DNA from 2 places in the Acidovorax sp. LjRoot117 genome. Region 2 is predicted to be linked to the other one. Evidence: predicted binding sites of a transcription regulator. Region 2 holds the regulator's gene; the other holds the start of a gene.
What was found. Region 2 encodes LexA, which represses DNA repair genes until DNA is damaged. Its sites were predicted from a motif close to ACTGTATNNNNATACAGT; they were not measured.
Positions count from the first base shown of each region.

Region 1: a site for LexA is predicted at 2,939-2,956, ahead of imuA (translesion DNA synthesis-associated protein ImuA). Genes of this name have one in related genera too.

Region 1 is NZ_CAXUPO020000002.1:657,273-662,560, reverse strand. Features, by position in the region: gene ACSQ3D_RS08370 (error-prone DNA polymerase) at 1-478, opposite strand, end outside; gene ACSQ3D_RS08365 (Y-family DNA polymerase) at 554-2,059, opposite strand; gene imuA (translesion DNA synthesis-associated protein ImuA) at 2,019-2,909, opposite strand; gene ACSQ3D_RS08355 (VOC family protein) at 3,097-3,504, opposite strand; gene ACSQ3D_RS08350 (HD-GYP domain-containing protein) at 3,722-5,026, opposite strand.
Region 2 is NZ_CAXUPO020000018.1:71,728-77,015, forward strand. Features, by position in the region: gene ACSQ3D_RS27000 (branched-chain amino acid ABC transporter substrate-binding protein) at 1-52, shown strand, start outside; gene ACSQ3D_RS27005 (D-2-hydroxyacid dehydrogenase family protein) at 335-1,342, opposite strand; gene ACSQ3D_RS27010 (hypothetical protein) at 1,670-2,176, opposite strand; gene lexA (transcriptional repressor LexA) at 2,309-2,983, opposite strand; gene ACSQ3D_RS27020 (asparaginase) at 3,096-4,028, shown strand; gene ACSQ3D_RS27025 (hypothetical protein) at 4,079-4,501, shown strand; gene ACSQ3D_RS27030 (DUF6152 family protein) at 4,594-5,064, shown strand.

The DNA.
Region 1 (5,288 bases), on a different contig from region 2:
GTGCCCTTGCGCTTGCCAGGCAAGCGCTGACAGCTATCAAATCAGAAGCATCAAAACGTGAACGGATCGGCGCCAGCAGCAACTCGCAGCCTTGCAACAGCGCAAAAGGGCTGCCCGGGCCGACGTGGTATTGGCCCTTGGGTGCCGCCCTGCGCGCTGCCGTGATGAACTCGCACAGATTGCCCCAGCCCTCCACATCCCGCGCCAGGGCCACCAGCCGCACATCGCCCCACAGGAACTCGCTGCCGACGATGAGGTGCAGCCCCAACTCCTCGGCCGTCCCCTTCGCCCGCACCACGCCGGCCACCGAGCATTCGTCGGTCAGTGCCAGCGCCCGGTAGCCCAGCTTGACGGCATGCTCCACCAGCTCCTGCGGGTGCGATGCACCGCGCTGGAAGCTGAAGTTGGACAGGCAATGCAACTCGGCGTAGTCCGGCAAGCCCGCAGCGCGGGTGCTGGGGGTCGCAGGCGGTTTCATGCGCGTCTCCCCATGCAGGCTGCACTATTGCAGGATGGCGGCAAGCACACCACGGCCATGTTCCCTGCTGCCCCATCAACCGAAGATGCCATGCAGGAACCAGCGGTGCGGGCGCGCTGCGGCCTGCGCGTCATCAGGCACCGGTGCCAGGCGCTCGCGGAACACCCACACCAGCCCGGCCACGTCGTTGTGCGCCACGAAGTAGTCGCGCAGGGCGAGGCCCGCCTCCGGATGTGCAGGGTTTTGCTCTTGGTCGGCAGCGGACCACCACCCCGCCTCGAAGCGGTGGGGGCCATCGAGCAGCCGCAGCCGCCCGTGGTGGCACGGCCGGTTGCCCTGCACCGCCAGACGCCGGGGCGGGTTCAGCAGCCAGGTGGGTTGCAGCAGCGCGTCGGGCGTGGCGTCCAGCGACTCGTTCTGGGCCTGCAGTGCGGCGCCCCTGCCCGCAGCGCGGACTGCCGCCGTCGCCACGCGCAGTACCTCGGCCGCAGGGCGCCACTGCTGCATGCGCTCGGGGCGGTGGTCGGCCTGCAGCACCGGGGCCAGCACCCGCTCGGGCCCCAGGCGGGCGGACAGCCGCTCGAGCAACTGGTGCAGGGCCTCGGCCGACGCGCCCGCGGCATCGCTGCCGCCGCCGCTGCGGCCATCGGGCGGCAGCAGGCTGGCGCTGCGCTGCTGCAGCGGTGCGGAGTCGAGCAGGCGCAGCGTGATCTGGTTGGCCGGCGCCGCCATGGCGGTGCGCGCCAGGTTTTCGGACAGCAGCCGCCGCAGGTGGACAGTGTCTTGCGTGGCCTGTGCGGTGCGCACCTGCAGAGCGCGCGTGGCAGGCACCGCCACTCCGTCGAGCCGGCGCAGGTCGTGCCGCCAGGCCAGCTCCAGCCCCAGGGCCCCCTGCTGGCGCGCCTGCAGCCAGCCCTGCAGCACCGTCAGGCAGCGGCTGGCACTCCACAGCAAGGCATCGGCCGACTCGGCCAGCGCGGGCAGCTCGGCGGTCAGCACGAACGCCTCCGGCAGCTCCAGCCAGCTGTGGGCCTGGGGCGCGTGGCCCAGGGCCTGGTCCAGCACCTGCAGCACGGCCGCACCAAAGCGCCGCGCCACCCCTGCGCGCGGCAGCGCCTGCAAGGAGCCCCAGGTGCGGCAACCCATGCGCTCCAGGCTGGCCACGTGAGGGCGCAGGGCCGTCAAGGTGTGCAGCGGCAGGCCCTGCGGCATGCGGGCCGGCAAGGCACGCCCCGCCAGGGCCATCCGCAGCACCGCCTGCGCAAGCAGCGCGGTGGAGCCGCAGCCCCAGACGGGCGAAGGGCCAGGCGGCTGCGGAGCCGAAGAATCTTTCGCACCCGCACCTATCGCGGCAGCACCACCTGCCGCCAGCGACCACGCCTGGCCCACCTGCGCCATCAGCGCGTCCCGCCCACCCCACAGCCGCTCGGTGGTGGAGACTTCCAGCAGCAAGGCATCGCCGTCCACCAGCGCGACCCGGGGGGTGAAGCGCAGCGCCCACCAGCCCACGGCCGTGGCGTCTGCCAGGGTGGCGGGCGCATCAGCCTCCCACCGTGGCAACGGCAGTGCGATCCAGTGCACGCCCCCTCCCCTCTGGTCCGGCAAATGGGTGCGTTGCAGCCACGCCAGCACCGGGCACCACCACCGGAGCCTGGGGTGCCACCGCCGCCATGCCGTGCGCGGCCTCGTGGACGGCACGCTGGCGCGCGGCTTGCGCTGCAAGCTCCTGGGCCAGCCGGGGGTGGCATCCGGGCAGGCACAGGCCATGCATCAGCGGAGGCCCCCTGCGTTTGAGAATCTGCACCTGCATCGCAGGGAACGGGACGCCATCGCCCTGCGCAGCGTGCTCGCGCAAAACCTGCGGGGTGGGTGCCTGCACTTGCAGCCGCAGCAAGGCTGGCGACGCCTGCGGAGCCGCCGCCACGGGCCGAAAGACCCACAAAAGCTGCTGATGCTGGGCGGCCGCCAGCTGCAGCCTGCGCAACGCGGCTGGCTGCACCTGGGGCAGCCACGCCATCACGGCCATCACATCGCGGCAGCGCAAGGCCTGCTCCGCAGCCCACAGCGCGGAAGCCCCCTCGGCCTGCACCAGACACAGCCGCTGGGCCGTCAGCCCGCGCGCCTGCAGCACCGGGCCAAAGGGCTCGTACGGTGGCGCCACGCCCACCACAGCCCCGTCGCGTGAGGCCACGGCCTGGGCCAGTGCCGGCAGCACAAGCTGCCATTCATGCCAGCCGGGCGAGGGCTGCAGCACTTCGCTCAGCGCCCCCACCGGCCATCCACCCCCGGGCAGTTGCGCGTCGAGCAATGCATAGCCCGACGGCTGCGTCAACTGCAAGCCCGCGCCCAGCGAATCCGCATGCCAGACGCCGGGGACGGCGGACGGCAGGTCGGATGCGGCCATCCGGCGGGGAATGCGCAGCGCAGACATGGGAAGGAGCGTCTTTCAACAACATCAATACTGTAAATATACACAGTATTTTGCCGCACCTCACAAAATTTCAGCAGATTATTCCGAGCGCCTTGCCTCCATCAAGGGATTCAAGGGCCTGCCCCCTGAACGGCTTGAAGCTGCTGATCCTGGCACCCCAAGGCGCCTGGAGCCGCCTCCACCCGCTTCAAGCTTTGTCGGCCACCGCAGGAGCTGCGCCATGAAAGACTGCCTCGATGTTGTAGCCGTCCGGGTCCAGCACGAAGGCCGCGAAGTAGCGTGCGTGGTACTGGGGACGCAGGCCGGGCGCGCCGTTATCGCTGCCGCCCGCAGACAGCGCCGCCTGGTGGAAGGCAACCACCTGCGCCTCGCTGTGCGCACGAAAGGCGATGTGCGAACGCGGCGTGAATGGCGGCCCTGCAGAAATCCAGAAATCCCCTCCCGGATCATCTCCGGGCTGGAGCTCCCGGGCGCCAAAGCCCACGGCATCCTCCAGCGCCAGCCGCACGCCATAGCCCAGCGTGGACAGGACGGATTCATAGAACTGCCGGCTGCGGCCGAGCTCTGACACAGTGATGCCTGTGTGGTCGATCATTGCAAACCCCTCCATAAAAGCGGATCACGAAATTCAGCGAAGCGGTTCTGGCCAGGCGCCACGTCGCAGGCAGTACAGGTAGTCGCACGGGTAGCACGACCAGGGCGCGGCAACGGCGCCAAAAGAGTCTTGTACGCCGCTCTCCGTGCATGACAAAAACGGGCCTGCCCCAATGTTGCCAAGGCCGCCCCCACCCGCTCCCACCCGCTCCCACCTGCTACAGCCTGCGGATGGCCCAGTCGCACCAGTCGGCCACGGCGGTGTCGTGTGGCGTGGCACGGTCGGCCAGTTGGGGCCAGCGGCGGTGGCAGGCGTTCAGGATGCTTTCCAGTTGCCACAGCGCTTCGCGGCCCACCAGCGCCACCTCGGCCAGGCCGATGGCATCGCCGTCGAGCTGGGCCATGAGTTCGCTTTGCTGCTGAGGGTGGGAGCCGGATTCGAGCAGGGCCTTCTGCAGCGCCAGCAGGCGGGCGTCGGCAAATGCAAATGCGCTGCCGGGCAAGGCCTTGGCACCGCCCGGCAGGGCCGCCTTGAGGCTGTCCCAGTAGGCAAAGGCCTCGGCCAGCAGCTCGATCTGGCGCGGAGCCTCGTGGCCCAAGGGCATCAGCGAGGATTCGCGCGCCACCTCTTCCTGCAGCAAGGGCAGGATGCAGGCCACCAGCGCCGCCGGAAACTTGCGGTGGTTGAGCCGGAGCACCAGCGACAGGCGCTGCGCGGGCATGTCATCGTACTTTTCGTAGAAGGCGGCCACCACCTCGGCCAGCAGCAGAATGCGCCCCAGCGGCGTGATGTCCGCACCCGCCAGGCCCCGCGGATAGCCGCTGCCGTCCATGCGCTCGTGGTGCTCCAGCACGGCCACCTCCGCGGCTTTGGGGTAGGCGCCGGTGTCACGGACCATGAGCATGGCGGTGATGGGGTGCGCCACCAGGTGCTTGCGCTGCACGCCCACCACCTTGTGGTCCGGATCGCTCCAGGCCGGGTCCATGTGCAGCACCCCCAGGTCGTGCAGCAGGGCCGCAGCCGCCAGGGTGGCGCAATCGCGCTCGCCCAGGCCGGTCTTCAAGCCCAGGAACAGCGCCACGGTCATCATCTGCAGGCCGTGCTGGAACAGCTCCGGGCGCTGCTCGCGCATGACCGTGAGCTTGCAGGCCATGGAGGGCGGCAGCGGCACCGAGCGCAGCGGCGAGAGCAGCCGCGCGCCCGAACCCAGGGCCTGGGCCAGCATGTTGGGCAGGGGCTCCTGCTCGATCAAGGCCTGGCCCGCGGCCATCAAGGCCGCCACATCCACAGGGTTCTCCACGGACAGATGCCGGTCGATGGGCTCGCGCAGCTTGTGCTGAACGAGCCGGTCGTACAGGCGGCTGTCGATGCGCGCTCCCTTGTCCACCAGCTTGATGCCGTTGTCGGTGTAGATGGCGGCATCGGCCACCACGGTACGCCGGTCGGCCATCTCGGTCAGGGCGCGCAGGTAATGGGGGCTGTCTGCCGTATCGATATCGGCCGGTACGGAAATGTCGGTCATGCAAAGGACACAAATGGTGGCCTTCGAATATAAGACCTTCGCCCACCTGCACAGCCCGCAAGGGATACCCCAGCCCTGCCGGGGCTTGAGCTATATCAAGGGGGAATGGCGCAGTGGAAGACCGGGGTTTGCACAGGGCTTGCGCCGGTCGGCGCGGCACGGGTGCGGGATCTTCTGTACGATGGCACTGTCCCGAAATCGCATAAGGGGTTTCCAGCATAAAACCCCTGCAGAAGCCATCGCCAGCCCTATGGCATGGGTA
Region 2 (5,288 bases):
CCCCGCCATCACCTTGTACAACTACAAGGACGGCAAGAAGACGCCTCTGTAATTCAGAGCGGCTTCCCTTCTCTGTCTGGTGCAGCATTCAGTGCTGCACCGGCAGGCGCAAAAAAGGCTTCCTTCATGGAAGCCTTTTTTATGGGTGGTGTGTCCGTGTGCGGCACTGATCGATGCCCGATGCCTGGCGGCGCAATGCAGGCCCGGTGATGATCCCGGTATGCGGGCTTGCACCGCGACCGGTCAAGGCTGGAGATTCAGTGTGGGGCCGGTCAGAGGCCGCCTGGGTGCGACCCTGGTCACCCGTCTACCGAACAGGGCGCGCACCAAAGCCTCAGCGGCGCACCTGCAGCGATCCGGGATTCACGATATTGGTGGGCGTGCCCTTGATGAAATTCACCACGTTGTCGAACGCAGCGCCGAAGTACAGCTCGTAGCTGTCCTGCTCCACATAACCGATGTGCGGCGTGCAGATGCAGTTCTCGAGCCGCAGCAGGGCATGGCCTTGCAATATGGGCTCGCTTTCGAAAACGTCGACCGCTGCCATGCCAGGGCGGCCGCGGTTGAGTGCGGCAATCAGGGCATCAGGCTCGATCAGCTCCGCGCGGGAGGTGTTGACCAGCAGGGCTGTGGGCTTCATGCAGGACAGGTCTTCCAGCGAAACGATGCCGCGTGTCTCATCGTTCAGGCGCAGGTGCAGCGAGATCACATCGCACTGCGCGAAGAATTCTTCCCGCGTGGTGGCTGCCTGGTAGCCGTCCGTCAGGGCCTGCGCACGCGACGCTTCGCGGCCCCAGATGCGGACGTTCATGCCGAAAGCGCGCCCATAGCCCGCCACCAGCTGGCCGATGCGGCCGTAGCCCCAGACACCGAGCGTCTTGCCGCGCAGCACATTGCCCAGCCCGAAGTTGGGCGGCATGGAGGCCGCTTTGAGGCCCGACTGCTGCCAGGCGCCGTGCTTGAGGTTGGAGATGTACTGCGGCAGCCTGCGCATGGCGGCCATCACCAGCGACCATGTCAGTTCTGCAGGAGCCACCGGCGAGCCGATGCCCTCTGCCACGGCGATGCCGCGTTCGGTGCAGGCGGCCACGTCCACGTGGCTGCCGACCTTGCCGGTCTGCGCAATCAGCTTGAGCCGGGGGAGCTTTTCCACCAACTGCCGCGTGATCTGCGTGCGCTCGCGGACCAGGACGATGATGTCTGCATCCTTGAGTCTGACGGAAAGTTGGCCCAGCCCCTTGACGGTGTTGGTGTAGACCTTGGCTGTGTATGCGTCGAGCCGAGAGGCGCAATGGAGCTTGCGCACTGCATCCTGGTAGTCGTCGAGAATCACGATGTTCATCCCGACATTGTGCCTTGGCACGCAGCGCCGCACTGCACTGGCAGGTCTTCGGGCGGCCCAAAACGCCAGCTTTTGGTGACGGATTGTCGCGGCGGCTGCCGCAGCCGCACGGAGTGGATGGGCTGCGCAAGTCTGGCGAGTGCAGCAGAGCCGACCGTGGCCACGAAGCAGGTGTTGTCAGCGTTTTTTGGTGCCAGTGCTCACAGCACGCCGCGTCGCGACGGCACTGTTTGCAGCACCCTGTGCGGGTTGCAAGCCCAAGGCCGGTGCAGCACCGGCGCGCCGGCCGCCAGCCGCCACCCGCCGGCCTGGGCAGCGATGATCTTTCTACGCTTGGAGCGCCTCGCACGCAGCCATGCGGTCGAGTTCTGCACACACGTCGGCCATGCGGCCTGCGATCACCAGGCGGCCGCTGGCGTGGGATACCTTGCGCACGGCCGGCACGGGCCGTGGGGGCAGCGCGCTGGATGCGATGGACGCCATGAATGCATCACGGCTGCTGCCGCAGGGTGCAGACAGAAACGACCGGTTGGCCGCCACGGAGGTGCGGGCGGCGGATGCTTTGGGCTCGGGTGGAGCCGGCTGGACGGTGAAGGGCCAGTTGCCCCGCAAAGGGCGCAGGCGGGGCGACCCAGCGCTGCGCTGGTCGCCGGCAGGCCCGCCATGGCCCGGCGTGCCATGCTCGCCCGGCGGGTTGGCGCTGGCAGGTGGTGATGAAGCCGGGGCGCCAGCGCGTGGGGCTTCGTCCAGGCGGACGAGGTTGTGCAGCCAGCGCGACAGCTTCTGCAGCGAATGGGGCAAGGCGGCGGACAGGGTGGACAAGGCAATTCCCATGTGAAAACTCCGAAAGTCGGGGGTTGGACATAGGCAGGATTGCAATGACAACCGGCACCGCAGGGCTGGCGTACCGACGTTGTGCCGGTACACCAAACGCCCGCCACCTGCGGCGCGGCCAGGCAGGGGGCTCTACATGAGCATGGTGTTGCGGATCAAGCCGACGGCCAGGCCTTCGATTTCAAAGGGCTCGCCAGGCTGGACCACGATGACGGGGTAGTCGGGGTTCTCAGGCAGCAGCTCGATGGCGGTGGCCGTGCGGCGCAGGCGCTTGACGGTGACGTCCTCGCCCAGGCGGGCCACGATGATCTGGCCGTTGCGTGCCTCACGGGTGGACTGCACGGCCAGCAGGTCGCCGTCCATGATGCCGGCGTCGCGCATGGACATGCCGCGCACCTTGAGCAGGTAGTCGGGCTTGTGCTGGAACAGGCTGTTTTCCACGCTGTAGGTCTGGTCGACATGTTCTTGCGCGAGAATCGGCGAGCCCGCCGCCACGCGGCCGATGAGCGGCAGCACCAGCTGAGACAGGCCCGGGATGGGCAGGCTGAACTGGCTGCCGCGTGCTGCATTGATGGAGCGCACCGTGTCGCTGCGCAGACGGATTCCGCGGGATGTGCCGCTGACCAGCTCGATCACGCCTTTGCGGGCCAGCGCTTGCAGGTGCTCTTCGGCGGCGTTGGCCGACTTGAAGCCCAGCTCGGCCGCGATTTCTGCGCGGGTGGGGGGCGCGCCGGTACGGGCGATGGCGGTCTGGATGAGGTCCAGGATCTGCTGCTGGCGGGCGGTCAGTTTCGGGTTGTCGAGCATGGTGGTTTCCGGTGGAGACGCTACAGTGGCGAACAACTGTTTTTTAATCCAGTAACTGTATTTTTCACCAGTTTTTCGGAGTACGCAAGTGAGTGGGCAAAAAATTGTGGTTTTGGGCACAGGTGGAACCATCGCGGGCACCTCGGCCCAGGCCGGCGACAACATCGGCTACACGGCCGCCCAGGTGGGCGTTGAGCAGCTGCTGGCCGCCGTGCCGGGGCTGACCCTGGCAGCCGGCGGCGCCACCCTGCAGGCCGAGCAGGTGGCCCAGCTCGACAGCAAGGACATGGACATGTCGGTGTGGCAGGCGCTGGCCGTGCGCTGCGCGCAGCTGTTGCAGGACGCCGCCGTGCAGGGCGTGGTCATCACCCACGGTACCGACACGCTGGAGGAAACCGCGTGGTTTCTGAGCCTGGTTCTGGATGCGCGGTCCAAGCCCGTGGTGCTGACGTGCGCCATGCGCCCGGCCAGCGCGCTCACCCCCGATGGCCCGCAGAACCTGCTGGACGCGGTGGCCGTGGCCACCACGCAGGGCGCGCAGGGCGTGGTGTCGGTGGCGGCGGGTGAGGTGCATGGCGCGCGCCATGTGCAGAAGGTGCATCCGTACCGCGTCCATGCATTCAGCTCCGGCGACGCCGGGCCGCTGGGGTGGGTGGAGGAGGGCCGGGTCCGCCTGGTGCAGGATTGGCCTCTGGCGCACGCTGAGAAAGCGCCATTAGCTATTGAAAAGATAGCGAATGCCGCCGTGTGGCCGCGGGTCGAGATCCTCCTGAACCATGCAGGTGCAAGCGGCGCCATCGTGGACGCGCTGGTGCGCGATGGCGTGCAGGGCCTGGTGGTGGCCTGTACCGGCAACGGCACGATCCACCATGCGCTCGAGGCCGCGCTGCTCAAGGCGCAGGATGTGGGCGTGCGCGTGGTGCGCTCCACCCGCTGCCCCGAAGGCCAGGTGCTGCCCAAGCCGGGCGATGCCCTGCCGGATTCGCGGGGGCTTTCGCCCGTCAAGGCGCGCATCTCGCTGATGCTGGACCTGCTCTCGCATTGATGCGCGGCCGAGCAGTCCACAACACACTATAAGTCCCAGGCGCCGCGGCCATGTTCTTTGCCTCCCTCAAGACCCACGCCTGGGCCTACCCGGCGCTGGAGGTGATCCACATCGTCGGCATTGCACTGCTGCTGGGCAATCTGGTGCTGCTGGAGCTGCGGGTGTTCGGCCGCGGCGCCGCATTGCCGGTCAAGGACCTGGCCCGGCTGAGTCTGTCGGTGGCCTTGTGCGGCTTCCTGCTGGCTGCGGCCTCGGGCCTGCTGATGTTCGCCACCCAGCCCGCCGAACTGCTCAGCAGCCGCGCATTCACCTTGAAGATGCTGTTGTTAATGCTTGCGGGTTGCAACGCGGCGTGGTTCCATGGCCGGGGTTCGCTGGCACGCCTGGACGGCGTGGCCAAGGTGCAGATGCTGGTCTCCACCGTCATCTGGCTGGCCGTGGTGGTGTGTGGCCGCTGGATCGCCTACCTGTAGCGCATGCCGCGCCGCGATGGCTGGGCAGTCTGGCTGCTGCAGCGTGCGCACCCCCGTTGTGTTCCCTGATTGATCTTCGAAGGAGAGCCCTGATGACCCTGCAACGACGCCATCTGCTGGTGGCAGCCTCCGCCTTGCCGCTGGCCGCGCATGCGCACCATGGCTGGAGCAGCTTCGACGCGGACCGCCCGATCTATCTGGAAGGCACGGTGAAGTCCGTGCGCTGGCAGAACCCGCACGCGGAGCTGCAGTTGGAGATTCCGGCCGGGCTGAAGCTGCCCGCCGACCTGGCGCAGCGGGCGGTGCCCGCGCAGACCGCGCCGGTGGACGGCAAGGCCTTGCTGGCCAAGGCGGTGCTGCCCACGCGCAAGGACCGCCAGTGGGAGGTGGAACTGGCACCCCTGACGCGCATGCAGGCTTGGCAGGTGCCGCAGATCCAAGCCGGTGCAGCCGTGTCGGTGGTGGGCTTTACCCTGCGGGACGAGAAGGGCGACGCCGTCTTGCGGGCCGAGTATCTGTTCGTGGATGGCAAGGCGTACGGCTTGCGCTCGGGGCCCGCATAAAGTCTGGAGCGCGTTCCAGCCAGCCTGCGGGCCTTGATGCCCCAGCCGGCAAGTCCGCAGCGGTGCAGGTAACTGTGCTGACAGGTTGGCCTGACGAGGCTGTGCAAAATTGCTTTCACTACCCCCCAAGAAAAACGGCGCCTTGGTGTCAAGGCGCCGTTGGGGTGCGGTCAGTGCCGGCGCTACTCGGTCGTGCAGACCGTGCGCGCCGCGTTGCCAGTCGC